Regions from separate parts of the Lysinibacillus sp. NPDC097868 genome, predicted to be linked through region 1. Evidence: riboswitches for the same ligand, from Rfam matches in the RefSeq annotation. Region 1 holds a riboswitch; each other region holds the start of a gene.
The links. Region 1 has a riboswitch for S-adenosylmethionine ahead of metA (homoserine O-acetyltransferase MetA). Riboswitches for the same ligand answer to the same signal wherever they lie in the genome.
Positions count from the first base shown of each region.

Region 1 (7,970 bases):
CGCAGTTTGTCAGCTTAAAAAATTGTGGTCATTCTCCTCTAATTGATGATTTACAGCAACTTACATTAGAAATCGAAACATTTTTACAATTTGGAGGGGAACATAATGCGCTTACACAATAAAGTAGCAATTATTACTGGGGCTGCAAACGGCATCGGATTTGCAGCTGCAGAACGGTTTATTGAAGAAGGAGCCATTGTTTTTATTGCTGATTTTGATGACAATGCAGGGATTAACGCAGCCAATCAACTAGGTGAAAAAGCTATGTTTGTGCAGGTTGATGTTGCTGACAGAGACAGTGTAAAAAGGCTTGTGACAACAGTAATTGCGCATGCTGGACGTATTGATATTTTAGTCAATAACGCAGGTATAACGCGTGATGCAATGCTGACAAAAATGACGGAGGATCAATTTCAGCAAGTGCTTGATGTGAACCTATCAGGGGTCTTCCACTGCACACAAGAGGTTAGCCCTCATATGGTTGCTGCTGGATACGGTAAAATTATTAATACTTCCTCTGTAAGTGGGGTTTATGGAAATGTTGGTCAAACAAATTATGCTGCGACAAAGGCTGCGATTATAGGTATGACGAAAACATGGGCAAAAGAGCTTGGGCGTAAAGGGATTAACGTAAATGCTGTAGCTCCAGGCTTTACAGAGACAGATATGGTTAAAAAGATGCCTGAACCAGTGCTAGAAAAAATGCGTTCGATTGTGCCGCTTCAAAGATTAGGAACACCGAGGGATATCGCGAATGCTTATTTATTTTTAGCATCTGAAGAGGCTTCCTATGTCCATGGTCATACTCTCCATGTGGATGGCGCTATTATGATGTGATAAAGGAGGAGTTCAAGATGTTTGCAGAGCAAGCTTGGATTTTAAATCGTGCATCTTTAACACCGCATCGTTTAGCATTAGTTAACCTAGAAACAAAGGAACAATGGACATATCAAGAGTTAACACATGAAATTGCAAAATGGAGCTGTTTTTTCGAAGAACAAGGTTTACAGACGGGTAGTCGTGTAGCGGTTTTTGCTAGAAATAACATGCATCTATTTGCCATTTTATTTGCTTGTGGATTGCGAGGGCTTATTTATGTCCCTTTAAATTGGCGCCTGAATACGAAGGAACTAAACGAAATTATTGCAGATGCTACCCCTTCCTTGCTTCTTTATGATCAGGCCATTCGTTGTCCTTTACAACTAAAAAATATGTATCCAATCCAACAAGTTCCGCAATCAGCAACTGTTCCTAGCACGATAGAAATGGATTTAAATGAACCTTGGCTAATGATTTATACAGGTGGCACTACCGGTAAAGCAAAGGGGGTAGTTCTGTCCTTTAATTCTGTTAATTGGAATGCAATTAATACAATTATTAGTTGGGGGCTAAGTGAAGAAGACTGCACGCTAAACTATATGCCGATGTTCCATACAGGGGGGCTAAATGCTTTATCCATCCCGTTGCTTATGGCAGGCGGTACGGTTGTAATTGGAGATAAGTTCGAAGCGGAAACGGCTCTTATAGCAATAAATCATTATAAGACAACCATTTCTTTATTTGTGCCAACAATGTATCAGGCAATGATATCAACAAATTACTTCCAGATAAGTAGTTTTCCATCTGTGAAAGTGTTCTTATCTGGCGGGGCACCGTGTCCACTTCCAATATATGATGCATTTTTTAACAAGGGACTTTATTTTAAAGAAGGCTATGGATTAACGGAGGCTGGGCCGAATAATTTTTATATCTCTCGTGAAGATGCCTATTTAAAAAAAGGAGCAGTAGGGAAAAGCATGCAATTTAATGAAGCAAAAATTATGAATAAAGAGGGGAAAAATTGCACTGCTCATGAGGTAGGAGAGTTATTTGTCAGAGGCAAGCATATGTTTAGATTTTATTGGAATAATCAGCAGGAAACTGATAATACGATACGTGATGGGTGGTTAAGGACCGGTGATTTAGCCACAATGGATGAGGATGGTTATTTCTATATTGTTGGTCGTAGGAAAGAAATGATAATTAGCGGTGGTGAAAATGTTTATCCACAAGAGGTAGAGCAATGTTTATTACGTCATAACCTCGTAAAAGAAGCGGCAGTCATCGGGGTACCGGATAACTATTGGGGCGAAATTGTAACGGCATTTATTGTTTGCCAACATGAGACAGATACGCTAGTTGACGAAGTGGAGGCACTATGTCGAAACGAATTAGGTCACTACAAAATCCCTAAAAAAATTATTATTATTGATGAATTGCCAAAAACAATCGTTGGCAAAATCGACAAAAAAGCGCTTCAAATGCATTTGAAAAGTTCTTGATCATAGAAAGTAAATGAGGAAACGCCGAGGGTTGGGCGAAATCGGCAATAAGGCAAAAAAGCTGCAAAAGACTTACAAAATACTTCATTCAACAGGAATTGTTCGCTAACTTTCGTTTTTTTTATCTATTTTTTCGCAAAGCTTCCCATAATACCTACATACCAGTAAAATAGAGTAGGTTAGGGGGATTCTATATTGAAAGATCAACGCTTTAAAATTGCGCATCGTGAAGCGCTCATTGGCATTGGACTTGTAATTGTCAACTTTGCTATTTGGTACGGCTTTGCATATGGCCTAGGCTCGGGGGATCCAACAAAATATACGTATGTTTGGGGTTTCCCTGCTTGGTTTTTCTATAGTTGTATCGCTGGAACAGCTTTTATGATTGTCTTAATTTGGCTCGTCCTAAAACTCTTTTTCAAAGATGTTCCATTTGAAGATGGGGAGGTGGATGAATAATGCATTGGCAAGTTATTTTTCCACTCTTCATATTTTTAATTATCATTTTTGGAATAGGTATATGGGCGAATAAACATGTCCGTTCATCGAACTCGTTTTTACAGGAATATTTTCTTGGTGGTCGTGAAATGGGAGGCTTTATTCTAGCAATGACCATGATTGCCACTTACGGAAGCGCAAGTAGTTTTATTGGTGGACCAGGTGTCGCTTATAATAAGGGACTTGGATGGGTACTGTTAGCGATGGCGCAACTACCTGCGGGTTATTTTGTATTAATGATTTTAGGCAAGAAATTTGCGATAATCGCTCGCCGTTATCAAGCGATTACATTAATTGATTTTTTACGTGAACGCTATAACAGTCATGTCATCGTGATTTTATCTGCAATTAGTATTATTGTCTTTTTATTTTCTGCGATGATGGCACAGTGGGTAGGTGGAGCGCGCTTAATTGAATCATTAACTGGTTTAAATTATACTTCGGCACTCTTTATTTTTGCAGCGTCGGTATTAATTTATGTTATTATCGGGGGCTTCCGAGCTGTAGCTTTAACGGATACGGTACAAGGTTCGATAATGGTAATTGGTACTGTTATTTTACTAATTGGGACAATCGTTGCGGGCGGGGGAATTGATCAAATTATGACATCCCTTGTTGCAGAAAATCCAAAACTCGTGACCCCATTTGGTGCAGAAGGAGAACTTACTCCGTTGTATGTCTCTACATTTTGGATTTTAATAGGAATTGGTGTAGTTGGGCTACCTCAAATTGCAGTTCGTGCTATGAGCTATAAAGATTCAAAAAGTATGCATTTAGCGATTATTATTGGCACCATCGCCATTGGGACAATTATGTTCGGTATGCACCTAATTGGTGTGCTAGCGCGTCCAGTAATGCCAGGCATTGAAATTGGCGATAAGGTGATGCCACTACTAACGTTAAAAGTTTTACCGCCATTTTTAGCGGGTATTGTTTTAGCAGCACCAATGGCAGCAACGATGTCTACGGTTAATGCGTTGCTCATGTTAGTTAGTTCAACAGTCGTGAAGGATATTTATTTAAATTACGTGAAGCCAACTGCCAGCGATGGAGAGATTAAGCGCGCCAGCTTCATCGTAACTACAGTAATTGGTTTGGCGGTCGTTGTATTTGCGTTAAATCCTCCAGACTTACTTGTGTGGCTCAATTTATTTGCATTTGGGGGCCTAGAAGCGGTCTTTATTTGGTCAGTTGTCCTAGGCTTATATTGGAAAAAGGCTAATAAATACGGCGCTATTGCTTCCATGATTACGGGCATGACGTTATATATTGTAATCGATCGCTTTTATCCGTCAATCTTTGGCATGCATACAGTGACAATCCCAATAGTGGCTTCATTCATTATTTTTGTCATCGTAAGTTACCTAACAGCTAATAAATTTAAAGATGAAAAAATATTTATTTAAATATTAAAATACCTTGGGAGAACAAAGCTCTCAGGGTATTTTGCATTTTTGAAGTAGAAAAAGAAAAACCGTTAGCATGTTTCATGCTAACGGCATTTGTTAATAAAATACTTTTTCAAGATTATATTTTGCACGGAATGTGTTAATTGCGTAAGTTTCGTAAATTTCACGTTCCATTGGATCATCAATTTCATATACTTCAATTTTGAAAATTTCATCACGGTATTTTTTCATTGGTGATACATTATCTTCAAAATGCTTTTTAATGCGTTGACGAATTTTACGCGCTTTCCCTACAAACAATAGCTCGTTTTTTTCGTTGTAGAATAAGAAAATGCCACCTTTTTCGCGAGTGATTTTATGGAAATCAATAAAACCATGGAATGGCGGGATTTCTACATCCCCAGGTTTTAATACTTGCTCACGTTGACGAATTACTAAGTCTGGTTTTGGGAGTTCAATTTTAATCAAAATATTCACGTTCCTCTCTGTTACTAAAGGTATATGTTAACATAATACCTCTTTGATTACCATTACGATTTATTTGTATAAAAATCTATTTACTGCGCATAGCTGTAATCGGGGGTGATTTGTCATTTCTTTGTCATCTAATTAGGCTAATAGATGGTAAAAATGATTTTTAAGCCGTATTTACGTAACTTACAAAAGCTTTAGGTAGAATTGATTATAGTGTTTAACAAAAAATATGCTTCCATTCATTTAAATACTAAATATTCTATGTATTATTGAAATTCTTAATCGTTCATGATACAATTCTTTTTAATTAAATAATCTTATCAAGAGAAGCTGAGGGATTTGGCCCGATGACGCTTCAGCAACCTCTAACAATGTTAGAAAGGTGCTACTTCCACCAAAGGATTTTTCCTTTGAGAGATAAGAGTGAACGTGATAATTATCCTTCTCATTCTTGCTCTAAAGGAATGAGGGGGATTTTTTAATTTTAATTAGATAGAGAGAAAAAATTAACGAAAAGGGGAATTCAACATGCCTATTAATATTCCAAAAAACTTACCAGCTGGAGAACATTTACGTGGAGAAAAGATATTCGTAATGGAAGAAGACCGCGCCAAAACGCAACAAATTCGTCCTTTAAATATTTTAATTTTTAATTTAATGCCAGAAAAAGAAAAGACAGAGCTACAATTACTGCGATTGCTCGGTAATACACCATTACAAGTGAATATTACATTTTTAAATACAGCAACACACGAATCAAAAAATGTTAGTAAATCACATTTACAGCTATTTTATTCAACGTTTAAAGAGATTCGCCATCGTCGCTTTGACGGTATGATTATTACGGGGGCTCCTGTTGAAAAAATGGCATTTGAAGAAGTGAATTATTGGGAAGAAATCTCAGAAATAATGGATTGGTCCGTGAAAAATGTTACGTCCGTTATGCATATATGCTGGGGTGCACAAGCTGCGTTATATCACCATTATGGTATCGGTAAATTTGAACTGCCAGAAAAATGTTCTGGCGTATATTCACATGTCATTACCGATTTAACAGTCGATCTAGTGCGTGGCTTTAGTGATTTATTTACAGCGCCACATTCACGCTATACATCGGTTTCCATTGATGAAGTACGTAAGCACCCAGATTTACGCTTACTGTCCTATTCAGAAGATGCTGGCGTCTTTATCGTGCAGTCAAAGGATAATAAGAACATAATGATTACAGGTCACTTAGAATACGACGCGACAACATTAGCTGATGAATATTACCGTGATGTTGAAAAAGGAATTGATATTGCGATTCCTGTTAACTATTTCCCGAATAATAATCCTTCTAATGAGCCGATTAATACATGGCGAGCACATACGCATTTACTATTTTCAAATTGGCTTAACTATTATGTTTATCAAGAAACACCGTACGAATGGGACTTTGTTGATGAAATTGAATACCATATTTAATTTGGAACAATTAACATACCGTTTTACAGTTAGAAAAACCACATTTCTCATTAAAAGTGAGAAATGTGGTTTTTGTTGTTAACTTATTGAGATTCGGACGAGTTTGGTTTGGTAGCATCTTGCTGCACTTTTGATTCTTGTTGTTCTTCTTTTGGAGCTTGCTGCACTTTTGATTCTTGTTGTTCTTCTTTTGGAGCTTGCTGCACTTTCGATTCTTGTTGTTCTTTTGAATTTTGCTTGTCTTTTGATTGTTGTTCTTGAGATTCTTGCTGATTACTTGAAGAGCTTTGACTGTCTTCTTTCTTTTTTATTTTGCGAATTTTTGCGACTGTTAGTAACAACAATGGAAGTAAAACAGTTAATAATCCTGAATATAACGGCCAAATATTCTCATTATAATTATTAGAATGGACGATATTCGGGTGAGCAATTTGAGCCAGTGCAACCATACATAATCCAAGTGGTAAAATGAGTGGGCGAGGATCTTTTATTTTAAATATTTGTCCTATGCCAAGTACCGTTGCGTAAAAATAAATGAATGTCCGAATGTAAATGGATATAATCCACATAACAGCCATGATAATTTCCACTCTTTGGAAAAAATCTCCTATCGAAATTCTTTGAGCTAGCGCATAGCTTGGAAATGTCTTAATTGATGTATTAGTTGAGCCAAGAACGAGTGTTGAAAGGGTAATAATGAGAATTAAGACAATTCCGCCTAGTAGTGTGCCGATATAATATCCTTTTTGAGCTGCTTTATGTACATTGACTCCAGAAGGGAAAAACATAAGCAACACAGCAAGTGGGAAAGAAAAAACACTCGTAAAGTTTAGCGTACCTACGATTAATGATTTTGTGTCTGTTTCATAGACTGGCATAATATTTTCTATATTGATTTGAGGGGAAATACAAATAATAAAAATAATAAAAATTAACATAAATATTGGAAATAGTATTTCCACAGAACGTGCAAAAACTTCAATCCCTAAATACGACGCGAAAACGATAATAATTGTAAATAAAACAGCAAAGGTCAGAGTAGGCGTTTCGGGCATCACTTCCGTTTGCATAAAAATTCCGATGAAATATAATAATTCGCCTGCTGAAAAAAAGGTTAAAGACATAAAACAAAGCGATGTCAAAGTACCGATGAATTTGCCGAAAATTTTTCCATTTGCTTCAATAAACGTAAGGTTTGGAGTTTGATTTCCTAATGATACAAAGAGCTTTATTAATAAAAAGCTTAATAGTACACCAATAGCCGCTCCAATCCACGCATCCTGGCTGAGTTTTTCTGTAATACTTGCTGGCACAATTAATATAGCTGTTCCAATTGAATAGAGAAGGGTAATGACTGTAAATTGTCTTGCGCTAATGAGTTGTTTATCCATCGTACACTACCCTTTCTTTTCATTTTTTATTGAAAAAGTGTAAGTAACAATTTTCTAAGGGGCGTTAAAATAAATGTAATGAAATCTAAAGGGCTGGGAATGTTCTTTTTTAATCCAATGGCAATATTTAATGCCGCTCCTATGCTTAATATAATAGAAAAGACGATAATTGTTTTTTTTTCGCCTTTTTTCTTTAAATTAGGAATGACACTGTAAGCAATGGCCAAAGAAAATACTACGAAAACAATCGTTATAAACATCGCTAGCTACTCCTTTGAATTGTGCAATAATGAATTTTGGATTGTTCCTAATCCTCGTGTAGCCACATTGACTTCGATATTGACAGCTACCTCGGGATATATTGTAGACCATTCTTTTTTTGTTTCCTCCCATTTTTTAGGATCTTTCCGATG
Region 1 covers NZ_JBIWBS010000001.1:1,596,389-1,604,358, reverse strand. The annotation lists gene phaZ (intracellular short-chain-length polyhydroxyalkanoate depolymerase) at 1-122, shown strand, start outside; gene fabG (3-oxoacyl-ACP reductase FabG) at 106-837, shown strand; gene ACIQXJ_RS07860 (class I adenylate-forming enzyme family protein) at 855-2,321, shown strand; gene ACIQXJ_RS07855 (YhdT family protein) at 2,517-2,780, shown strand; gene panF (sodium/pantothenate symporter) at 2,780-4,225, shown strand; gene ACIQXJ_RS07845 (nucleotide excision repair endonuclease) at 4,325-4,696, opposite strand; SAM riboswitch class I at 5,017-5,126, shown strand; gene metA (homoserine O-acetyltransferase MetA) at 5,231-6,166, shown strand; gene ACIQXJ_RS07835 (GerAB/ArcD/ProY family transporter) at 6,250-7,557, opposite strand; gene ACIQXJ_RS07830 (hypothetical protein) at 7,584-7,817, opposite strand; gene ACIQXJ_RS07825 (Ger(x)C family spore germination protein) at 7,824-7,970, opposite strand, start outside.

Region 2 (7,970 bases), on a different contig from region 1:
TTGTCCTGTAAATAATAAATTGCACCATCTTCCTCATATAGAGGGCTAATCTGTAAGTTGATAGGAACATTAAATTGCTTTAACTGTTCAACTACTTTCTTTAACTTCAAAACATCCGTTTCCACATTAATGTCTGTTAACACAATAAATGCAGGATGTATGGTTGGAGTCGATAGTTTCAATAGCTCACCAAATATTGAAGGCCAGTCATATACTAAAGGGGGTGATTGAATCACTTTCCCTATATAAGACCAATTGCTGTTTTTTTCTTTCATAATAAAAGGGAAGTCTTCATTAAATGAAGATGCCATTTGTATAACTTCAGCATCGTTAGGTGGGGTCATGACCGTCCATTCAATCGGACTCTGCAATTCATGTTCCCCGATTTTTCGAAGCTCGACTTTTTTTCCCTTTTGCCAATGTGCGAATGAGGAAATCTGCTCAATATTCTCCCCTATAGCAACAGCGGGTCCATGGAAATTGTTCATAGCCTGTAATGCTTGGAAAGGTATATGCATCTTATAGGAATTTAAAATGACAATTCGTTTATAACCATCCAACGTATCCTCTTTAATATTTTCCACCGATATGACATCTACATCTGTATAAGCATTTAGCATTTCACGTAGAATTTGCACATCTTCATCTACTTGTTGATTGCTAGTAACATAAATAAGTGCAATGTCTTTATCATCGGCACTTGCTTGATAATGCTGAGGCATACTAACCAAATAAAAAAGAACAATGAAGACGAGCAAGCCAAATCTAAAGCGCACTTGTTTTCATCTCTCTTTCCATTTCTGCTAATAAATCATCAAAACTTTGATCCATCTTTGGCGTGTAAGTAAAATAACTTGTTTTGTAGCTTAGTGTCACCCATCGCTTATTTAATAATTGATGGTTTTTTAAAGCTTGATCCAACTTTTCGTAAATAATATCGATGTATTGATCTGATGTATCGATTAATAAAATGGCAAGATAATTTTCACGATACCGAAATTTTTTATCTGTTTGTCTAACAGATTGTTGTATTTTTTCCGCTAGTTGCTTCCATAAAAACTGTGCTTCTTTGAAACCATATAGCTTTTTAAATTTTTCATAGTTTTCAAGCTTTAGCATAATAAAAACAAAAGAATGTTGATGACGATCCGCTCTTCGCATTTCTTCATTAACAATTACACGCATACGGGATTCATTATCAAAACCAGTTTCAACATCAATTGCTACAAAGTTTTTGACATCCTGCTGTAAGTTTTTCATATATTTTTCTTGTGCTAACAATAATTCATGAATCTTTCCTGCACATAATACTAGGAGTAGTAATACAACACCATATGCCAAAAATTGTTGCATTGAAAATGCATTACTTAACAATGCTACAGAACCAGTCATACCGATATAAAGTAATGTTGATCCACTGATAAAAATAAATAAAAGACTACTTATTAGCCCAGTAACCGTACCTCTCCAAAGTGTGATGATTACGATAAGTACTAAAAAGATATATAATAATAAGCTTTCCATATCTTGATGTAGTAAAAAATAAGCAGGTAATTGTAGAAGCAAAATAAGTAAAATTCCATAAAGAAATATGGCTTTATTCCATTTTATTGCTGTTCGCATCGACGACCTCTCTTTCCGCTAGAAGTGGTAATAAATTATCAAATATATGTGTCGCATTTGTTTGCACGTCTACATACCCCGTATTTGCATTCGCCTTGAGCGATTCCATTTTACGGAAAAATTCTTCAGCCATCCTATCGTTATGGATTTCCAACATATAACGAGTAGCCATCGCGTACACAGCAGGTGATTCGAATGTTACAGTTGGTTCACCAGTACTAGCATCATAGCGACCGTACAATTTATGATCTCTACTATATAAAGACAGCAACCAATTGGTAAAATGCTTCGTTTCCAAACCTACAGTTGCACTATGGTAAGCAGTATACAATTGATCTATCATATGTAACTCTGTATCATACTCATAGTTTTTGGATACGACATCATAATATTTTGGAAAAAAACCTGCTTGAGCTTTTGGAGCTTTTGATAAAATAGATAATTGATGCTCTAGTTGCGCTTTAGATAAAACATGATATTGTCGCATCTTTAAAAGGGCAGAAGGCATAATGTAACTTAATGTAATAGTGTTAGCCTTTTTATGTGTATGAACATCAACAAAATCTACAAACGTATCTTCTTGCATTCCATACTTTACAATGTTTTTGCCAATGGACTTCCCTAACGTAATATAACGTTCATCATTCCATTTCTCACCAGCATCAAAGAGCGCTCGCATAATTCTAAAATCATCAATCAGTGCGTTGACAGTAGCTTGTTTTTTATCGTCAATTCGCCAGACAATAAATTTCTTCTCTAAAAAATAATTATCAATCACTTCAAGCTGCTCATCAAAGCGAGCTTGATCATCTTTTTCTAGTAAATAGGTCAACCATAATCCGACTGATTCAGATAAAAACACATCTTTTTGTTGCGTTAAATCAGTACGTAATAAGTTATCTTCTGTCATTAGTTCCTCAATAACAAACTTCTCTGTTGATGAAATGGGTTTTTTGGTTATTTTCTCTTTCCCTTGTGAGCAGCTCATTAAAACAAACAACAGGCAAAATATGACTAAAATACCACCCTTAAAAAATTTCGTTATAGGATTTCACCTCCATCAGGACTAAATACCAAATTTTTTCAGTATTATTGGCGAATAATATTATATCAGTAATCATATTAAATGAATCTAAACAAATTCTAAACAATTTAGAAAAAATAGAAGAACTTAATTATTGGATTTCAAACCATTATTTATCTTTCCCCCCAAAAAAAATAGTACAAACCATTTTCATGGCTTGTACTATAGTGTTAGAAAAATCTATTTAACTGGTACTACTGAGCCTTTCCATTCCTTCACGATGAAGTCTTGGATTTCTTTAGATTTTAACACTTCTAATAATTTTTTAATTTCTGGTTTATTTTCGTCTCCAGCACGTACCGCAATAATATTCACATATGGAGATTCTTTATCTTCTAGCTCAATTGCATCTTCAATAGGGTTTAGGCCGTTATCAATTGCATAGTTAGAGTTGATAAGAACCGCATCGCCTTCTTCGTTTTCAAACATTTGAACAAGTAATTCTGGTGCAGTATTTGCATCGAATTTAAAGTCTTTCGGATTATCAACAATATCTTTAATTTCTGCTGCTGTTTTGTCGATACCATCTTTTAATTTAATTAAGCCTTTTGCTTCTAACAATGACAGCATACGGCCATGGTCTGAAACTGAGTTCGATAATAAGATTGTTGCACCTTTAGGTAGGTCTTCAAGCGATTTATATTTTTTAGAGTAAATACCGATTGGCTCGATATGTACGCCTCCAGCATTTACGAAATCATAGCCATTATCTTTAATTTGTTGCTCTAAATAAGGGATATGTTGGAAATAGTTCGCTTCAATTTCACCAGAATCTAAATCTTGGTTAGGTAGTACGTAATCTTGGTACGTTTCAATTTCTAAATCAATACCTTCTTTAGCTAAAATCGGTTTTGCTTGTTCCAAAATAACTGCGTGAGGTGTGTTAGAAGCACCTATTTTTAATGTTACTTTTTCTTCAGTTTTTGCACTGTCGTCTGCCTTGTCTCCAGATGTTGAACCTGCTTCGTCTTTGTTACCAGCACCACAAGCTGCTAAAGCTAGTACAAGTACTGACAAAAATAATCCTGCTAATAACTTCTTCATTTGTATACACTCCCTTTATTTGTTCAAACAATATGTTAGCGGTAAAAACCGGGTTAACCTTTTTAACGTTTGTCTGTTTTCGTTGTAATCATATCGCCAATCCATTGGATGATAAATACGACTACTAAGATCAAAATAGTTGCCATTAATGTCACATCTTGGCGATTACGTTGGAAGCCATCTAAAAAGGCTAAGTTTCCTAGGCCGCCAGCACCAATAATTCCAGCCATTGCCGTATACCCAACGAGTGCTACAGCCGTTACGGTAATTCCAGAAATAAGTGCTGGTAATGATTCTGGAATTAGTACTTTCCAAATAATCGTAGACGTTTTAGCACCCATTGAGCGGGCTGCTTCAATAACGCCTTTATCAATTTCACGTAATGCTATTAATACCATTCGTGCATAGAATGGTGCAGCACCGATAATAAGTGCTGGTAAGGCTGCATTTGCTCCTCGGATTGTCCCAAGTAAAAACTTTGTAAATGGGATTAGTAAAATAATTAACACGATAAATGGTATCGAACGAAATATATTAACGACCGATCCTGTTAAAAAGTTAACGATTTTATTAGCCCATAATTGGTGTGGACTCGTTAAAAAGAGGATAATGCCAATGGCTAAACCAAGTATAAATGTTACGACTGTTGAAAGAGTGGTCATATAAAGTGTTTCATATGTGGCTGTCCACATTTTTTCCCAGTCGACATTCGGAAAGAGACTAGTTAGCATTTGCAATCACCTCCGTTTGTACTTCAACTGTATTTAAATAACTTAAAGCAGCTGCTACGTTTGTCTCTGTGCCATCAATTTGTACAATAAGTGTACCGTATGCACCATTTTTAGTTTGTGAGATATTGCCATGGACAATACTTATTTCCACATCAAACTGTTTTACTAAATGCGATATAACAGGCTGCTCTGTTTTTTCACCAACAAAGACAAGCTTAACAAGGTGTCCCGTTGGATAATTTACTCTAAGCTGTGCAACTGTCTCCTGGGTTTCCTTCGTATCGGTAATTTGAGAAACGAATTTTTTAGTAATGGCCGCTTGTGGTGCTTGGAACACTTGTAATACTTCACCACGCTCTACAATTTCTCCAGCCTCCATTACCGCTACCCGATGACAGATTTTGCGGATTACATGCATTTCATGGGTAATTAATACAATTGTTAAGCCTAATCGTTCGTTAATGTCGACAAGCAGATCAAGAATTGCATCTGTTGTTTCTGGATCGAGTGCCGATGTAGCTTCATCACATAACAACACTTCAGGATTATTGGCAAGTGCTCGTGCTATGCCAACACGTTGCTTTTGACCACCTGATAGCTGTGATGGATACGCCTTGTCACGTCCTTCTAATCCAACAAGTTTTATAAGTTCTTTCACACGTGCGTCTCGCTCACTCTTAGCTATACCTGCAATTTCAAGTGGAAAAGCGATATTTTCAGCAACTGTTCTTGACCAAAGTAAGTTAAAATGTTGGAAAATCATACTTACCTTTTGTCTAGCATCACGCAACTTTTGGCCCTTAATAGATGAAAATTCTTGATTGTTCACCTTCACCGTACCTGTTGTCGGCTTTTCTAAACCGTTTAATAAACGAATCATCGTACTTTTACCAGCGCCACTATAGCCGATAATGCCAAAAATCTCACCTTTGTTAATCGTAAGATTGACATCTTTAACAGCAGTTAATTCGCCATTTGCGGTTTTGTATTTCTTCGTAATATTTTGAAGCTGTATCATAGCGAATACTCCTTTTCTCATATAGAAAACCCCTTCACTCACAGACAAGTAGAAGGGGTCACGTACTTTATACGCTAAACCGTTCTCTCATCTTTCAAAGAAAAATCTTTGAGTGATTTGGCACCTTTTCACATATGTGATGGTTGCCGGGCTTCATAGGGCACTTCCCTCCGCCGCTCTTTATAAGAGTTCGATATATTTAATAGTTTTTAATATAGTTGTTACTTTACCATGCTAGCAAAGTTCAGTCAATTGGTTTTTTTAACAATTCGTATAAAAACGGTACGGATTGAAATGCATAAACCTTCTCTATAACTTTTCCTCCATCGCTAACGAGTAAACAAGGTACACTTTCGATTTGAAAATCATAAGCTATTTGCTCTAAAAAATTTATATTTGCCTTACCTAATTTTAACTGTGGCAGTAACTGTTCTATGATATCCATCATTTTAGATGCAACTGCACATGTTCCACACATCGGTGTATATAAATAAAAGGCCGTTTTTTCACCAGATTTTACAGCCGTTTCCCACTGCTCTTTTGACCATTCTTCCATTTTTCACGCAACCTTACAAAATATATTCATTATGGATGGAAAAATGCGCGCGTAATAAAATCATCGCAAGCACTTTCCTCGGTGTAGTTTCTACTTCTTTATAAGTAGGCATTGTCCGCAAATGCTCCGCCTCAGGATAATGTCTGTCCATTAATGCTCGTAGTTTATCTCCTGATGCATCTGCATCAAAAAATGTATATAGCTCACAGCCCTCATATGGGTCGAGTAATTCTTCTAATTGATGCACACCAATTGTACCATTTGTACAAAGTATTGTAACATCTTCACTCAAAATAGGTTCTATTTGAAGCTTATCCGAACGGCCTTCCACGATTAAACATTTCCCTTCGAACATCACGCCACCCCCATTTAGACAGTTATCTACTACAATAATTCATCGCAATTTCCTGATTGATTTAACACGATGCATAGATCTACTTGTTAACAATCATTTCCACATGTCTCTTCGCAATTTGGACAACATTTTGGTGAGTCACTATACTATCGTTTACTTGCAGAGTTTAGCTTTGTACACATCAAATTAACAACTAATAACTCGTGTTATATAATAAAAAACGCCGGTGTGTATGCCGACGTTTTTCTATTATAGGCTTGTTTATTCTGCAATCATTTCTTCGTATTGTTCTGCAGTCATAAGGCTTTCAATCTCTGAAGCATCAGCAGGTTCTACAACGATCATCCATGCTTTTTCGTATGGTGATTCGTTTACGAATTCAGGGCTATCTTCTAAATCTGCATTTACTTCAACTACAGTACCTGAAATTGGTGCGTATAATTCAGAAACAGTTTTTACTGATTCTACGCTTCCAAATGGATCATCTGTTTTAATTTCGTCGCCAACTTGTGGAAGCTCAACGAAAACGATATCTCCTAATTCAGATTGTGCGAAATGTGAAATACCGATACGTACTTTACCATCTTCTAATTTTACCCATTCGTGTTCTTCAGAGTAACGTAAGTCTTTAGGTGTGCTCATGCCAAAAACCCCTCCATAAATATGTAATATATTCACTTTCAGTGTGCCATACTTCTTTCATAAAAACAAGGATTAAAGCTGTTATTTCCACGCTTGTTCAAAATCTGATTCCTTAAAACCTAACGTTACTTTTTTTCCATCAGTAACAATCGGTCGCTTAATTAGCATACCGTCCGAAGCAAGTAGTGTGAGCTGTTCATCTTCCGGCATTTCCGCCAGTTTATCCTTCAACCCAAGTTCACGATATTTCATGCCAGATGTATTGAAAAACTTCTTCAGTGGCTGTCCGCTAGCTTGCCAATAACTCTTTATTTGCTCTTTCGTAGGTGGTTGTTCAACAATGTGTACCTCTTCGTATGAAACGCCATTGTCGTTTAACCACTTCTGCGCTTTTTTACAAGTTGTACATTTAGGGTAATGGATAAATTGAATCATATTTATAGGCTCCTCTGCTATCATTTCCTGTAGTATACCATCATAACTAGTATGAGCCAAAATGAAACATTTATTGGCTAGTTACGCAAGATAAATTAGTAATGTCGAATGCGGCTACCGCCATTAATTTTCGCTACGGGTGGACGGTCTGACCAGCACAGAAATTGTTTGTGTGCCTGGCACCTCGCATCTGGCACTTAGCAAAGATTCCTAGCATCATATCGGCTTCTATTTCGCAAAAAATCCACTGCGCTTTCCGCTGGCACAGTGTAAGCCGTAACCCTTGCTAGCGCGCGGTCTGTTACGTCTTACATTAATATCTACTAGCAAAATTCAGAATTGTTTGAGTGCCTGGCACCCATATGATAAAAGACAACAAGAATGATTTTCTCGTTGTCTTTTGTCGATATTCTGATCCTAGCTACCCTATAGCAAGTAGCTAGGTCAAAGATTATATTATACGATGAATTTTTCTGCTTCGA
Region 2 covers NZ_JBIWBS010000002.1:334,622-342,591, reverse strand. The annotation lists gene ACIQXJ_RS16475 (hypothetical protein) at 1-776, opposite strand, end outside; gene ACIQXJ_RS16470 (diguanylate cyclase domain-containing protein) at 766-1,623, opposite strand; gene ACIQXJ_RS16465 (glycosyl hydrolase family 8) at 1,598-2,533, opposite strand; gene ACIQXJ_RS16460 (MetQ/NlpA family ABC transporter substrate-binding protein) at 2,888-3,751, opposite strand; gene ACIQXJ_RS16455 (methionine ABC transporter permease) at 3,814-4,482, opposite strand; gene ACIQXJ_RS16450 (methionine ABC transporter ATP-binding protein) at 4,472-5,500, opposite strand; SAM riboswitch class I at 5,585-5,689, opposite strand; gene ACIQXJ_RS16445 (thioredoxin family protein) at 5,745-6,056, opposite strand; gene ACIQXJ_RS16440 (toprim domain-containing protein) at 6,070-6,411, opposite strand; gene gcvH (glycine cleavage system protein GcvH) at 6,673-7,053, opposite strand; gene ACIQXJ_RS16430 (arsenate reductase family protein) at 7,135-7,488, opposite strand; gene ACIQXJ_RS16425 (acyl-CoA dehydrogenase family protein) at 7,945-7,970, opposite strand, start outside.
Region 2: another riboswitch for S-adenosylmethionine. It lies ahead of ACIQXJ_RS16450 (methionine ABC transporter ATP-binding protein); the one in region 1 lies ahead of metA (homoserine O-acetyltransferase MetA).

Region 3 (7,970 bases), on a different contig from region 1:
TAAGTGCAGAAACGGAGCCTCTTGCAATTTATTTACAAGAAGGTGACGAAGTAATACTAACTTATGGTGATACAGGAGAGCAATTTTTACCAGTACGCTCGCTAATAATTAAAGGCTTACAATAAACAAAAGACGATCAGCACAATGAATTTTGTTGTCTTGATCGTCTTTTTTATGTAGTCTGATTCTCGATGTAACGTAGTAGCTTTTCTTTATGATTAGAAAAGAGTGTTGCGGCGTGATCGTTTAATGCGAAAATCTCTTGAATATAGCCTTGCAACAAATTATTTTCGTACTCCAAAGAATGTGCTGTTTCGTTTGCTATAATATGCTCCAATAGAAGTGCATGCAGCACAACCACTTCTAGGTTCTGTGTATTTGTCACAAATTTTAAGTTTAAAATGGTTGTATAGGAAACGAATTGATCGACATATGCAATAGCTTCTTTGTATTGATTGAGGTCGATATGTTGTTCAAGTCGCTTTCTTAAAAGTAAGCATTCGTTATTTAAGTCTTGGATTTTTAAAAATAAACCTCTTACGCTTCTCTTATGTTGTTGTTCTAGGGTACGGGCAAGATGCTTATTAACAAAGGACATTTTTACAAAACTCCTTTCGAGATAGGGTCCTTCTATTAATATTAATGGAAATGTTGGAAAAGGAAAGAGTCTTTTCGTTTAATTTGTACCTGAATTTAACATATCAATCAAGTCAAAAATACTAGGTTAGCATTAAAAAAACGTTAAAAATATGAAAAAAGTGGAGTTATTATCAGACGATAGTAACCCCACTTAAGGAATGTTATTTCCAATTAAATCCTTTTTGTGCTAGAAAGCTATTAATGTGTGGACGACGCTGTTCAACTAAAAAGTCAGCCATTTGCTTTGTCCAATTATCAATTTTACGATTTGAGGAACGACTATTGTAATATGCCTCCATTGTTTCATTGTAAGCAGGTAACAGTTCCTCATATTTTTCTGTATTGTATGCATTTTCATGAAGGATAGCAGCTACTGGTAAACGAGGCTTAACCTCATTGCGTCGAGCAGGAACGCCAATTGTTAAACCGAACAATGGGAATACATAATCCGGTAAATTAAATAAATCACTAATTTCTTCAGGCTTATTACGTACACCGCCTATATAACAAATACCGTATCCCATAGATTCAGCTGCAATCACAAAGTTTTGCGCAAATAATGATACATCTGCTACGCCAACAAGAACGTTCTCAGCCGAATCTGCGACAATATCAACGCCTTCTAATTTCCCTGCCATTTGTAGTCGTTTAAAGTCTACACAAAATACAAAAGCACCACCAGAAGTTTCGTATTGACGTGGATTTCCTGACAGCAAACCTAGCTTTTCTTTTTTCTCCTCGTCTGTTACCCAAATTACGCTATATGCTTGTACAAAGTGAGAAGTTGCTGCCATCTGTGCAGTAGCAATTAAATCCTCAACGATTTCTTTAGATATAGGATTCCCATCATAGATACGAACCGAAGAGTGGTTACGTAATAATTCTTTAACCATCTATAAAGTCCCCTTTTCCCAATTAATATACCAAGAGCATATCACGATTTTTGGCTAAAATCGAATCAAATCCAATATAAAAAAGGGTGAACTATTAAGGTGAAACTATTTTCGAATAATTAAGTCTAATGTTAATTCGCTCGTAAAGTAAAATATTTTGTTAGATATAGCTTAAATGTTCTGAATAGTGTAAAATTATGTATGGCGACAGGTTATTTATCTCCTGTTTTTTTACATTGGTTGGGTGTACCGATGTGGATGTGAAGGACAAATAATCTAGTTGAAGTAAATAAATGTGGGATGGAGGAATAAGGAATGGATGAAAAGTTAGCAAAAAAGCTTCGTAATGAACAATTACGAAACAAAGTCGTATCAGCAGAAGAAGCAGCATCTTGGATTAAGGACGGCATGGTACTTGGTATGAGTGGATTTACACGTGCAGGTGACGTAAAAGTGGTACCGCTTGCACTTGTTGAGAAAGCAAAAACAGAAAGCTTCAAGGTAGATGTATATACAGGTGCATCACTTGGACCTGAAGTTGACCAATACTTAGCAGAAGCTGGTGTTATTCGCAAGCGTGGACCTTTCCAAGGAGATGCAGGCATTCGAAACATGATTAATAGTGGAGAAGTCACTTATGTTGATGCCCATTTATCACACAATGCTGAATTAGTACGTCAGGGCATTATTGGCCCGATTGACTTTGCTATTATTGAAGCTGCTGCTATTACAGAAGATGGCTTATTAATTCCTACAACTTCAGTTGGTAACTCTCCGATTTTCGTACAAGAAGCAGACCAAGTTATCATCGAGCTAAACGTAGCACAGCTTGATGCATTAGAAGGTGTGCATGATATTTTTGTTCCAGGACCACAAGGTAAACGTGATCCAATTCCAATGCTAAATGTGTCAGATCGTCTTGGTACAATTGGCATTCCACTAAATTTAGACAAAGTAAAAGGCATTGTTATTTCAGATATTTTAGATGCGCCATCAATGATTGTTCCGGCTGATGAAGAAACAGATATTATGGCAAATCATCTACTGAATTTCTTAAGAGAAGAAATTAAAGTAGGTCGTTTAACGACGAGTTTACGCCCACTACAATCAGGTGTAGGTTCAGTGGCAAATGCTGTATTATTAGGTTTCAAAGATTCCGAGTTTGAAAATTTAGAAGTTTATTCGGAAGTACTACAGGATGCTGTATTTGAATTAATGGATGCTGGAAAAGTAAGCTTTGCATCTGCTACTTCTATTACCCTATCTGAAAAAGTAGGAAACCAAGTTTACGGAAATTTTGAAAAATATGCAGATAAATTAGTATTACGACCACAGGAAATTTCTAATCACCCAGAAATTATCCGTCGACTCGGCTTGATCTCTGTAAATACAGCGCTTGAATTAGATATTTACGGGAATGTAAATTCAACTCATGTTTCGGGTACAAAGATGATGAATGGTATTGGAGGTTCTGGAGATTTTGCTCGTAATGCACGATTAGGTATTTTCGTGACAAAATCGTATGCAAAAGGTGGGAAAATTTCTAGTATTGTTCCAATGGTTTCGCATGTAGACCATACTGAACATGATGTGGATGTTATCGTAACGGAGCAGGGCGTTGCAGACTTACGAGGTCTAGCACCTAAAGAGCGTGTCGGTCTAATCATTGAAAACTGTGCGCATCCAGATTATAAGGAGCAATTATGGGCGTACTTCAATGACGCAAATGAAGCAACAGGTGGTCACCATACACCGCATGATTTAGAAAAAGCACTTTCTTGGCATGTGAATTTAGCTAAGAACGGTACAATGCTAGATCCATCATTTGCAAAATAATATATTTAAAAAGTGTTAGATTGACTGCCATCAATCTAACACTTTTTGCTATGCGTTGATGTCCCGTTTGCGGATGCATTCCACGGCACACCGTAAGCCACAACCGTCGCTGTCGCGCTGTCAGTTGCGTCTGACATTTGTGCTGTTTCCGCAGGAGTCACCGCCCTCGCTACCACCAACTAGTGTCCTCGAAGTTATGTCTCATCCTCTTGTTTTATGCTGATTTTTTAAAGGCAGATGTTACTTTCGGTTCTGTTCCATGGAATAGCCTTTTAATATTTTCGATATGCAAGATGAACGCTATGCATAAAAGTAGAATGGAAATGATCGTTGGGCCAATTCCGGGTATCCATAAATAAGTTGCTGTACAAAATACAATATAAAATTCTAACACACCGACGATTAAATAGTTTGTAGCTAAAGATAAAATCACAAATAATATAAGTGCACATAAAGCAATTTTCCAATCGACAGCAAGTAAAATCCCAATAATGGAGGCAGTACCTTTGCCACCTTTGAAGCCCATATGGAATGGGAAGTTATGCCCTAAAATAACACTAGCAGCCATTGTATAGATTAAGAGCCACGTTTGTATTTCAGTGAATTGTGACGCATTAGAAGAAAAGTAGTAGATGGCACAGAGAATAGCACCGACGCCTTTACCAATATCAATCAGTGCCACTAATATGCCGTATTTCCAACCAAGAGAAAGCGTTGCATTTGAGGCACCAGCATTGCCATGACCAGTCTTTTTTAAATCTACACCCGATAGAAATTGTGCCACTTTAGATCCGTGAATACAGCCGATTAAATAACCAATAACAATAATAATAAAAAAAATCATAGCTTTTTCCATAAAAAATGCTCCTTTCATTTTTATTTTTTATATAGTGTATGTGCTCTTATTACGTAAATTAGCAGACAGAAGTTTCAGAAAAAAATAAATTTTACTGTTGACAGAAAAAAAGTCTATGTTTATACTGTGTAACAACGATGGAAATTGAATCACATACTCTTATCAAGAGCGGCGGAGGGATAGGCCCTATGATGCCCGGCAACCAGTGAGTGACGAACTTGCTAAGGTGCTAATTCCTACAGATTCTTACTTGGATCTGGCAGATAAGGGGAGGAAAACTTGCAACCGCAACCCTCTTCTTAACTGAAGAGGGTTTTTGTTTTCTACACATAAATCCTCCTCATCTCCGGTACCATCGTAAAACCATTAAGGAGGAAGAAAATATGTCGAATTTCAAACCAGAAACATTACTATTACACGGTGGTCAAGAGCCAGACCCAGTGACAGGCTCTCGAACTGTACCAGTGTACCGTTCAACAGCTTTCGTATTTAAAGACACTGCTCATGCGCAACGTCTTTTTGCATTAGAAGAAGCGGGCAATATTTACACACGTATTACAAATCCAACTGTAGATGTTTTTGAAAAACGCGTCGCTTTATTGGAAGGCGGTACAGCAGCAGTAGCACTTTCATCAGGTGCAGCAGCTATCGCATTTTCAATTTTAAATCTAGCAAGTGCAGGGGATGAAATCGTAGCAGCAAGCTCTTTATACGGAGGAACATATAACTTATTAGCAAATACACTACCAAACTACGGTATTAAAACAATTTTTGTAGATGAAACAAACCCTGAGAACTTCCGATCTGCGATTAATGAAAACACAAAAGCAGTGTTTGCTGAAATTTACGGCAATCCAAGTTTAAAGGTTTTAGATGTTGAAGCAGTAGCAACGATTGCACATGAAAATGGCTTGCCTTTAATTATTGATAGCACATTTGCTTCACCATATGGCGCAACGCCAATCGACTTCGGTGCAGATATAGTTGTTCACTCAGCGACAAAATGGATTGGCGGTCATGGTACAACTTTAGGTGGCGTAGTTGTAGATGCTGGGAAATTTGATTGGACACAAGGTAGATTCCCTAGATTTACAGAGCCAGACACATCTTATCATGGATTACGATACGGAATTGATACTGCAGCGGCTGCATTTGCCACAAAACTGCGTGTGCAATTACTACGTGATTTTGGCCCAACATTAAGTGCTGATGCTGCCTTTAACTTACTACAAGGTTTAGAAACGCTTCATTTGCGTATTCCTAAACACAATGAAAATGCGTTAGCAGTTGCTGAATATTTACGTAACCACCCATCCGTGGAATATGTAAACTATAATGGATTAGAGGATTTTGCTTCCCATGACTTAGCGAAGAAATACTTGAAAAATGGCTTCGGTTCAGTGCTTACATTTGGCATTAAAGGTGGACGAGAAGCAGGTCGTCAGTTAATAGACAGCGTGAAACTATTCTCACATGTAGCAAACGTTGGAGATGCAAAATCGTTAATTATTCACCCAGCATCTACAACCCATCAACAATTATCTGCTGAGGAATTAATCCAAACTGGCGTATCCGAGTCGCTCATTCGCTTATCAATCGGTTTAGAGGCAGTTGAGGATATAATTGCAGACTTAGAACAAGCAATTGCACAAGTAACACCTACTGAACAAAAAGTAGAAGCTTAACATAAATTGATAAATTAGATTCATGTCGTAGCGTTAACGTATTTTCTCATTCGAAATGCCTCATTTGGTAATGCGTATAACGTTGCTACATCAATCATTACCTCATTTGGTAAGTTATCTGAAATTTCCTATAAATAATACCTAGTATTTTTATAAGTATTGTTGACTTGATTAAAACCATGCTATATACTAGGGATTAAGTTAAATGTTCGAATGGCTACCAACCTAGAACAATTTTAAAGAGTGTCGAGGTTACGTAATTCTAAATGCCGCTTCTGTTTAGGCGGTAACAATCAATTTGTTTTCATAAGTGCTCCCCCACTTTTGAATATATGAAAAGAGTTTAGCTACATAGCCAGTAGCTATGCTCGCTTTAAAAAACTGATCGAAAAGGAGTGTTATAAATGGGAAATATTTATCGGGCACAAAATGTAACAGCTTATATAATTTATGAATTAAATGAAAGTCATCATTTTGTGAACAACCTATCCATTCAAAACTTACTTTCGACAGTTGAAACAAAATGGCAACAAACTTTTGGACATAGTGCTTTTGAAGAAGTCGTATATGCTAATGAAGAGGGCTATGTAGTTAAAGAAGTTTTTGAAGAGTATGATGCTTACGGTATAAGTCATATTGCATTACCGGCGACAGAATATTATTTAAAATACGGATCCTTTCAATTAATTGAACGCACATATGCAGTACCAAACTTTACACAAGAAGAAGTAATGCTAGTGCAATCAGCTTTAGCGCAATATCGTTATCGATTATTTTTACAAGCAAGTTAACTTTCCCTTATATTTTTTAGCTCATTCTCTACTGCTATAGGGAATGAGCTTTTTGTTGCGTTTCACGTTACTTGTGGAATTAGTTACTGCTTTTCAAAAACAGCTTATTCTATAACGGGTATCTTCATACATATATAATAGAAGAAAGGCATTTCTTTTTTTAAAAGAATTCGTCAAAAGTTGTTCAAAAATTATAGATTTATTAATAAAACGTATAATAAAGGCAATGAAACCGATTTCTTTTGCACTCCTAGAGAAAACAATTGTCCATCCTAGAAAGATTTTTCTTGTGCAATGTATTTATTTGCGTTACAATTTTCTTTAGGTTAAATTTTGAATTATTTGAATATGTGCTTGTAGGCACAGACTTTATTTATATATAAAACTGGAGAAATGTACGTTGGAGGGAATAACAAGTATGGCAACTATAAAGGCAGCAATCTTAGGATTTGGAACTGTAGGTCAAGGTATCTATCATATATTGAATGAAAAGCGTGAAGAACTGAAACGGAAATTAGGCATTGAATTGGTAGTAGCAAAAATATTAGTAACGGATACTAGTCGTGAACGTGTTCCAGGTACTGCTCATTTATTAACAACAAGTATGGATGAGGTTTTAGCGGAGCCTGGCATGCAAGTTGTATTTGAAGCAATTGTCAATGAAGAACCGGCATTTGGTTATTTAAAGCGTGCAGTTGAACATAAGTGTCATGTAATTACAGCAAACAAAGTGATGTTTGCAAAACGTGGCTTAGAGTTACAAGAGCTTGCAAAGTCAAATGGTGTATTCGTGGGCTTCGAAGCAACAACGGCAGGCGGCGTGCCTGTTATTAAAACGATGAAAAATATTTTGCTTGTAAATGATGTAAGCCGTATTCAAGGTGTGTTGAATGGAACATCAAATTATATTTTAACAAAAATGCGCGCACAGGGCTGGTCCTTTGAGAAAGCTTTAAAAGAGGCGCAAAACTTAGGTTACGCAGAAGCTGACCCGTATAATGATGTATCTGGTCAAGATGCCTTTAAAAAGCTAATGATTTTAAGCGCATTAGCATTTGGTGAGCAACCAGATTGGGCTGACGTCGAAGTAATTGGCATTGACTGTATCTCAGCTGAACAGGTAAAGGATGCTTGTGAAAAGGGCTTACGTTATCGCCATGTAGCTGAAGTGGAGAAACTTACAAATGGTAAAGTGGTAGCAAAGGTTGGTCCACAATTAGTAGATAAAGAGCATCCGCTTTATCCGGTTGATGACGTTAATAATGCGGTT
Region 3 covers NZ_JBIWBS010000003.1:252,927-260,896, reverse strand. The annotation lists gene ACIQXJ_RS18040 (hypothetical protein) at 1-125, shown strand, start outside; gene ACIQXJ_RS18035 (hypothetical protein) at 173-598, opposite strand; gene chrR (class II chromate reductase ChrR) at 801-1,532, opposite strand; gene scpC (succinyl-CoA:acetate CoA-transferase ScpC) at 1,848-3,368, shown strand; gene ACIQXJ_RS18020 (hypothetical protein) at 3,404-3,547, opposite strand; gene ACIQXJ_RS18015 (glycerol-3-phosphate acyltransferase) at 3,583-4,224, opposite strand; SAM riboswitch class I at 4,381-4,494, shown strand; gene ACIQXJ_RS18010 (O-acetylhomoserine aminocarboxypropyltransferase/cysteine synthase family protein) at 4,608-5,909, shown strand; gene ACIQXJ_RS18005 (hypothetical protein) at 6,314-6,700, shown strand; gene ACIQXJ_RS18000 (homoserine dehydrogenase) at 7,119-7,970, shown strand, end outside.
Region 3: another riboswitch for S-adenosylmethionine. It lies ahead of ACIQXJ_RS18010 (O-acetylhomoserine aminocarboxypropyltransferase/cysteine synthase family protein); the one in region 1 lies ahead of metA (homoserine O-acetyltransferase MetA).

Region 4 (7,970 bases), 400 kb from region 1:
AAATATTACATTTATTTAAAGGATGCATAAAAAAGGTTTTTTGGGAAAGTGGCAGGGTACATACATAGTAAGCCTTACAAAATTAGGAGGAATTGAACATGATGAATGAACAAAACCCAAAAATTGAAGTTGCACATACGAGAGAAGAGATGTTTCATATTTTAAAATGTATGCGCATGGAAGGTTTTAACGCAGATGAAATTCATATTATTTCTAGAGAAGCAGATGAAATTAAAGATGTTAAATCAAATGGTGATGTGAAAACACATGAGGCAGGTAATTGGCTTGACCAAATTAAATCATGGTTTACAGGTGAGACAGCTGTCACAGAAGGTTTAAAAAGATTTGATCTTACAGAGGGTCAAACAGCTTATTACGCTCAACTGGTTGAAGAAGGAGCCATCGTATTATACGCGGAGCATGATGATGTAAATCCTACATCGTCTACACTTACCGCAGATTCAAAACGCGCTCAACTTGATCCATTCGATACACATGTAACGCCACCTGAATCTATCGTTGATGAGACACCAGTACAACGCGAAGAGCGACTAAAAGCTGAAGAGCAAATGAACGAAGCTGAACAAATGAGAAGATATTTATAAAGGTAAAGTGGCTAGAATTTAACTAGCTTGAAAACAAGCAAAAAGTGAAATGGTATGCACTCCATTTCACTTTTTGCTTGTTTTTTATAACAGTGTGCATCAAAGCTTAGATAATCAGAAAAAGACCCTGAAAATTTTTCAGGGTCTTTTTCTGATTAATGCATCACTTTTTCTTGTTCATGTTTTCGCATAAATCGAAGAATATGAAGTTGCTCTAATTGAGCGACAAGATTACCAATTAAAATAAAACTTCCACCGATAAGTAATTTTACCGTTAGTCCTTCGCCGATGAACATCATCGCAAACATCGCTGCGAAAATAGGTTCTAATGAGAAAATTAGTCCTGTATGTGTAGCAGAAGTGTACTGTTGTGCAACAGTTTGGCCAACGAAGCAAAATGCACTACAGATAATACCAAGCCCTAAAATCGCAATCCATGAAGTAGTTGAATTCGGAAGTGTAGGTGCTTCAAAAAGTAGTGTTAAAACAAGCGCATAAATTCCAGCAAAACCGAGCTGGTAAATACCATAAGAAATCGATTCTACGCTACGTGTAAAATGACCGTTTAACAGTAAATAAATCGAATAACATAATGCCGCGATTGCAACTAATATATCGCCCATTTGAAATGTAAAAGAATGTTGAACAGTTAATACTGTAATACCAATCATCGTGCAAATAATCGCAAAACTTACTGCTTTTGATGGCAACTTTTTCTCGATAAAGCTACTGAAAATGGGCACTAAGACTACTGTAAGGCTTAAAATAAATCCTGCATTTGAAACAGAAGTTGTCTCTAATCCAAATAAGCTAAGTGCAAACACAATGAATAACAGCAAACCTTGAATAGCTGCGTATTTCAATGTTTTGAAATTGACCTTTATCATTCGTTTATAAAAAATAATGCCTGCTGCCAAAAATGCGATGATACAGCGTAATGCTACCACATTAAATACAGCTAAAGTTTCAAGTCCCATTACCATAAACGTATAAGACAATCCCCAAAACATTGTAACTATGACCATTAATAAATTTGCTTTCCCTTGATTACTCATTATGCACCTTCTATCTCTGTGTACTAAAACAGTTTCATACTAAAATTTACTATATATCTTGTATTGTGATTAGTAAAACGAATGTTTATAATGATTAGTATTAAAAAAATTCATGTATATATGAGGGAATGTGAATGAGTTTAGTCAAATATGAGATTTTAAATAAAGTTGCAGAAGTTTCGAGCTTTACGAAAGCTGCAGATGCCCTGGGATTAACCCAATCGGCAGTTAGTCATGCTGTTTCCAGCTTAGAGAAAGAATGTGGATTTGCCCTTATTCATCGAAGTCGAACAGGAGTGACATTAACGAGCGAGGGACAAACAATGCTTCGGGCTATGCGAAATGTTCTCGATGCGGACGAATTATTACAACAAGAAGCTGCCCATATTCTTGGTGTAACTCGAGGGAAATTACGAATAGGTGTAATTTCTAGTATTTCTTCCAACTGGATGCCAGAAATTATCCGTATTATGGACAATCAGTTTCCAGGTATACAAGTAGAGTTACGTGAAGGGGACTATTATGAAATCGAACAGTGGCTACAAAGTGGTGAAGTTGACGCTGGTTTCCTTAACGGTCAAAAATCGGAGCAATTTCAATTTATCGAATTGGTCCAAGACCCCCTTTTGTGTATAGTTTCTGATCAAAGCTCTCTCTATAATCGTTCAGAAATTGATATTACTGAACTAGAAGACATGCCTTTTATAATGACATCGTATCGAGGAACTAATGATGTAAAAGTAATTTTAGAGCAGTACCATGTTAAACCGAATATTCGATTTGAGCTATCGGAGGAGGTTGGGATTATTTCGATGATTTCACACCATTTAGGCATTACTATTTTACCTCGATTAGTGATTAACCGATTACCGTCCTCATTAAGGGCTATCCCACTAAAGCAAGGTGGTTATCGTACGATAGGGCTAGCGATGAAACATCAAGCCTCACCGGTAACTAAAAAGTTTGCGGAAATTTTAAGTGTGTGGCTAAAAGAACAAAATAAGAAATAGGTTATTTAAGCTTTTTACGTTAAAATAGAACATGTAGATTGCTTATTAATTTGTTATTTTTCAAAAATGATAGTTTGAAAAGAAAAGGTGAGTGTGAGTGGGGACATTACAAGGAAAAACCGTACTCATTACAAGTGGGGGAACACTTGAAAAATGGGATCGTGTGCGAGGGCATACGAATTTATCGAAGGGGTCAATGGGCTGTTATTTGGCTGAAGCAGCTCTAGACGCAGGTGCAGACGTCATCTATATGCATGGCTATTTTGCGCAACTGCCGATTAATCAAGATAAAATGCGTACAGTACGCTTTGAAGGTATTGAAGATTTAAGTGACAAGGTTCGTCATGCTGTACAAAATGAACAAGTAGACATCGTTATTATGGCAGCTGCAGGCTCTGATTGGGTCATTGATAAAGTATACGATCAATCCGGGAATTTAATGGAAGGTGCAGGGAAGATGCCGTCTGACGAGCCCCCTGTTATTCACTTTAAAAAAGCACCAAAAGTGTTAGGGCAAATAAAGGGTTGGCAGCCAAATGTCACTTTAGTAGGATTTAAGCTAGAGGCAACGGACGATGAGGAGTTTTTACTGTCCCGTGCACGTCTTCGTATGAAAACAGCAGATGCACAGTTGATGGTTGCCAATAGTTCACAATCTTTATATGGCGGACAAGAGCCACATTGGATTGTACCCGCACAAGGACAACCTATCAGAGTCATTGGTAAACAAGAAACTGCAAAAGTGTTAATGGAATACTTACAAAACGAATAAAGAGCAGCTGTGTAGAATATATAATTCTGCACAGCTTTTTTATGTTTTGAACATTCATACTAATGCTTTCAAGATCATAAGTTGGATTTCGAGAAATTTTCGAGCAATAAAAATGTACCTTTTTTCGCTATTGTATAGTATTCAACTAGGTTTTATAATATTTATATTGACAATAGGTTTTCTGAATTATAGAATTATTTCCAAGAAACGTAAACTCTTATCGCGAGAGGTCTGGAGGAATGAGGCATAATGAAGTCTCGGCAACTGAGTTAATCGGTGCCAACTCCAGCAAAGTTATCTGAGAGATAAGGGGAGGCATCAAATCGTCTTGATGCGTGGATCTCTTTTATACACAAAAGTATGAAAAAAAGAAGGGGTGTATCGTATGTCTCAACTGTCTAAGATTGATGATAAGAAATTAGAAGTTATTGCGAAGGCTATTCAAAATTTAGAATTTGGTGAAGTGCAAATTACCATTCAAGATGGAGTTATTGTCCAAATTAATCGACTGGAAAAACAAAGATTTCCTCAAAAAAAGTAAAGTTTTAAAAGAAGCAGAGAAATTAACTCGGGACCAAATTTTAAGCTTATTGTCGCCACATAGTGTCCTGAGTTAATGTGCAACATCAATGAACTTGGTTCATGTTCCAATATTGAACGCAAGGGCAGTTTGTTCTAAATATTTTTAACTTACAAACAAGAAAAGTAGGCATCTCAAAATAAAATTTGAAATGCCTACTTTTTATTTTATTCGTAAAAGCTCGTTGGGATTTGACCAATATGCCTACGATGATAAAGCAATGGCTCCTTCTGCGCATTATCAATTTCTAAAATATGACCAATGAAAATCGTATGGTCTCCTGCATCAATTTTTTTAAATGTTTCGCATTGCAGCGTAGCTAAAGTATCATGTAATATTGGCAAACCATGTAAAGAATTAGACCATTTTACTTGCGCAAATCGGTCAGGGATTTTGCTTGAAAATACCGTACATAAATGTGTTTGATCGTTCGCTAAAATATTTACCGCAAATTTGTTCGTATTACTAAAAAGTGGATGCAGCTGCGATTTTTTGTCCAATGACCATAGGATAAGGAGTGGATCTATGGAAACAGATGCAAAGGAATTGACCGTTAAGCCAATCGGTTCATTCACATCATTGTAAGCTGTGACAACTGTGACACCTGTTGGATAATTACCTAAAGCCTGTTTAAAAGCAGTTACTTTGTCCGTCATACAATCACCTCTTATTATTTTATGGAGAAAACAGGTTGTTTGTTCTTACTCATTTTTCTGTTGCTATAAAGGAAAGCCTACAAAATAATCCAGCAACTGTAAAGCGTATATTATTCAGTTGTTATAATATAAAAATTTCTAAAAAGAGAAAGAGATCTTAAATATGGGTATTTGATATAGGTTTTTAAAGAGATACTTATTTTATTTATTGACTATATTAATGACATATGATAGAAATTCCGCAATAATTTATAATTATAATTTTCTGAAAATTTGAATTGTATTTACTTAATAAAAAATGCTTGATTTATTGATTCTTCGCCTATTGAATGAGTTAAGCATTTTCAAATCACATATGTTAACTCGACATCACCCGAAATATTGGGATGGGTCAATAAGGGGAAATCAATCGTTTTATAATCAAAATTTAAGTGTAGATGATGTAAAAAGTATTGCTTTAAATATAGCTAAACAAAATAATACGATATTAGCCAAAAAAGGAACAAATGGTATGTTCAGAGTAGAGGGACAAGTAGATGGTGTTAAATACGTATTAGGGATTAAAGATGGGCATATTAGACAACTATATCCAAAAAACTAATGTGAGGTGAATATATGATGGAAGTAGTAACAATTAATGAATTTGTTGTAAAAAGAATTATCGACGATTTGGAAGATGCAGTCAACAATCCTGATAAATATACGATAAGCATAAACGATAATTGGGATGAATTTGTTTCTTTTATCAATAACACTCAAAATAAATATATAGAAGAAGACGGTCTTCTTAGACTTGATGGTGGGTTATCGATTAAATGCTATAATAAAGAAATTTTAGGTGTTCGATATTGGGACTATCTCCCTGAGCTATGGGGATATATTGTCAATGTGATTGAAGATTACTTAGAGGACGGCATTGGGAAAAGTTATTTTCCTGATCAACCAGTTAAAATACAATTAAAGCAATTAAAAAATAAAAAAGTACAATTTTTATTTGATAACGACGATCATGTGTTAGAATTTGAACAAAAAATGCTATTAGGTATCTTTTTAAATCGTGCTGAAGTCTTTTTTACTGTTCTTGTAAAAGAACTTGATTTGACTAAATATAGCTACGAAATTGAAAAAATTCAAAAATTAAAAACCCGGATATGAAACAATTTATATTGAGTGCAACTAATCAAAAAGTGTTAGATTGATTGAATCAATCTAACACTTTTTCTATACCGTTGATGTCCGCTGCGGCGGTGTTTTCCGCTCAGCACAGTAAGCCATAACCCTCGCTATTGTGCAGAGTGCCTCCGCCTTTCATTGTGTGCTGTTATGAACAGGAGTCACCAACTTCGCTACCATCTTAGCCAACAACAACAGGCTTTTCAGTGCCTTCGTTGCCTTTGTTTTGTCCACTATTACCTGGAATAATACGATCTTCAGTTTCTTTATCGAAGAAGTGTACTTTATTCATATCCAATGCCAGTGGCAATACTTGGCCTGGTTTAGCAGTGGCATTGGAATCTACACGTGCAATAAATTGATGACCTTCGATTTGTGAATAGAGCATAATCTCTGCGCCCATTAATTCAGCTACTTCAATTGTTACATCGACTCTTGAACCTGGAGTTGATTCGATAAATGCTTGTTCATCGTGGAAATCTTCAGGACGTATACCCATAATAACTTCTTTATTGTTATAGCCTTGCGCAAGTAAGTCTTTCATTCTTTCTTGTGGCACAGTAATGGACGTATTCCCAATGTGGAATTTGCCATCTGTAAGTGTACCCGTAAAGAAGTTCATAGCAGGGGAGCCGATAAAGCCGCCGACAAATACATTATTCGGTTGCTCATACACTTCTTTTGGTGCACCTACTTGTTGAATAATGCCATCTTTCATAACAACGAGGCGAGTAGCCATTGTCATGGCTTCTGTTTGGTCATGTGTCACGTAAATTGTCGTTGTTTGTAAGCGTTGATGAAGTTTTGTGATTTCAGCACGCATTTGTACGCGAAGTTTCGCATCCAAGTTTGATAAAGGCTCATCCATTAAAAAGACTTTTGCATCACGCACGATGGCACGTCCTAAAGCGACACGTTGACGTTGACCACCTGAAAGTGCTTTCGGTTTACGATTTAAGTATTCTTCCAGCCCTAAGATACGGGCTGCCTCGTTCACGCGGCGATTAATTTCATCTTTCGGTAATTTGCGCAGCTTTAAGCCAAATGCCATATTTTCAAATACGCTCATATGTGGGTATAAGGCATAGTTTTGGAATACCATGGCGATATCACGATCTTTAGGCGCTACATCATTCATTCGCTTTCCATCAATGATTAAATCTCCCTCTGAGATTTCTTCTAAACCAGCAACCATACGTAATGTAGTAGATTTACCACAACCTGAAGGACCTACGAAAACAATAAATTCCTTATCTTCAATATCAAGATTGAAATCCTTTACTGCTGTGACATTCTTATCATAGATTTTAAAAATATGTTGTAATTTTAATTCTGCCAAAATCGTCATCTCCCTTATGTAAGTGTTTTTTTAGAGTATAAGAGAAAAATATGTAAAATGTATACGTATACATTACACAAAACATGTTTGGGCACATTGTACAACTATTGATAATTTTCTGATTTCAACAGTATCATTGCAAGAGAAACAAAAGCAGCGTTTGCAAAGGACCTAATATCTATACCAGTGTTTTCAATAAATTTATCCAATCGATATTGCAGGCTATTGCGATGGATATAGAGCTTTTTTGCCGTTAAAGAAGCATTTAAATTACATTGCAAAAAAACTTGAATAGTATGAAGCATTTCTTGTCCTTCAATACTTTCTATAAAAAGATCGGACAGTATATCTTTTTTTACGAACGATGGTGAATGAATCATCAATAATGGTAAAGCTTCGTAAAATGTAATTGTCTTTTCACGATTTGCATAACGATGAATTGTGTTAAAGCATTGGAATTCATGGTCGAATTTTTCTTTCAATAAATAATTTGCTTGATGTAGTTGACCGATATAACTATAAATTTCAACAAAAAAATCACTAGTTAATGTATCACTTAGCTGATTAAACGACTCTTGATCGAAAACTACTCGTGGCTTTTCGTCTATTATCATACCTTGTGTGTCATTGATCATTAAAATGATTGGTTGCTGAAATCCCCCAGTAATCGCTTCTTTAAAGTTGTTGAAATCATCAATTGGTTGTTTCAAATAGAAATAAAAAAAACGTAATGTTTTTACATCTTGTGAAAACGGTACCTCTTTTGCATCATTAAATAAA
Region 4 covers NZ_JBIWBS010000001.1:1,991,941-1,999,910, reverse strand. The annotation lists gene ACIQXJ_RS09895 (general stress protein) at 99-605, shown strand; gene ACIQXJ_RS09890 (DMT family transporter) at 761-1,660, opposite strand; gene ACIQXJ_RS09885 (LysR family transcriptional regulator) at 1,795-2,670, shown strand; gene ACIQXJ_RS09880 (phosphopantothenoylcysteine decarboxylase domain-containing protein) at 2,768-3,442, shown strand; SAM riboswitch class I at 3,657-3,754, shown strand; gene ACIQXJ_RS09875 (YezD family protein) at 3,828-3,983, shown strand; gene ACIQXJ_RS09870 (flavin reductase family protein) at 4,190-4,678, opposite strand; gene ACIQXJ_RS09865 (hypothetical protein) at 5,034-5,279, shown strand; gene ACIQXJ_RS09860 (hypothetical protein) at 5,294-5,833, shown strand; gene ACIQXJ_RS09855 (ABC transporter ATP-binding protein) at 6,033-7,190, opposite strand; gene ACIQXJ_RS09850 (PucR family transcriptional regulator) at 7,295-7,970, opposite strand, start outside.
Region 4: another riboswitch for S-adenosylmethionine. It lies ahead of ACIQXJ_RS09875 (YezD family protein); the one in region 1 lies ahead of metA (homoserine O-acetyltransferase MetA).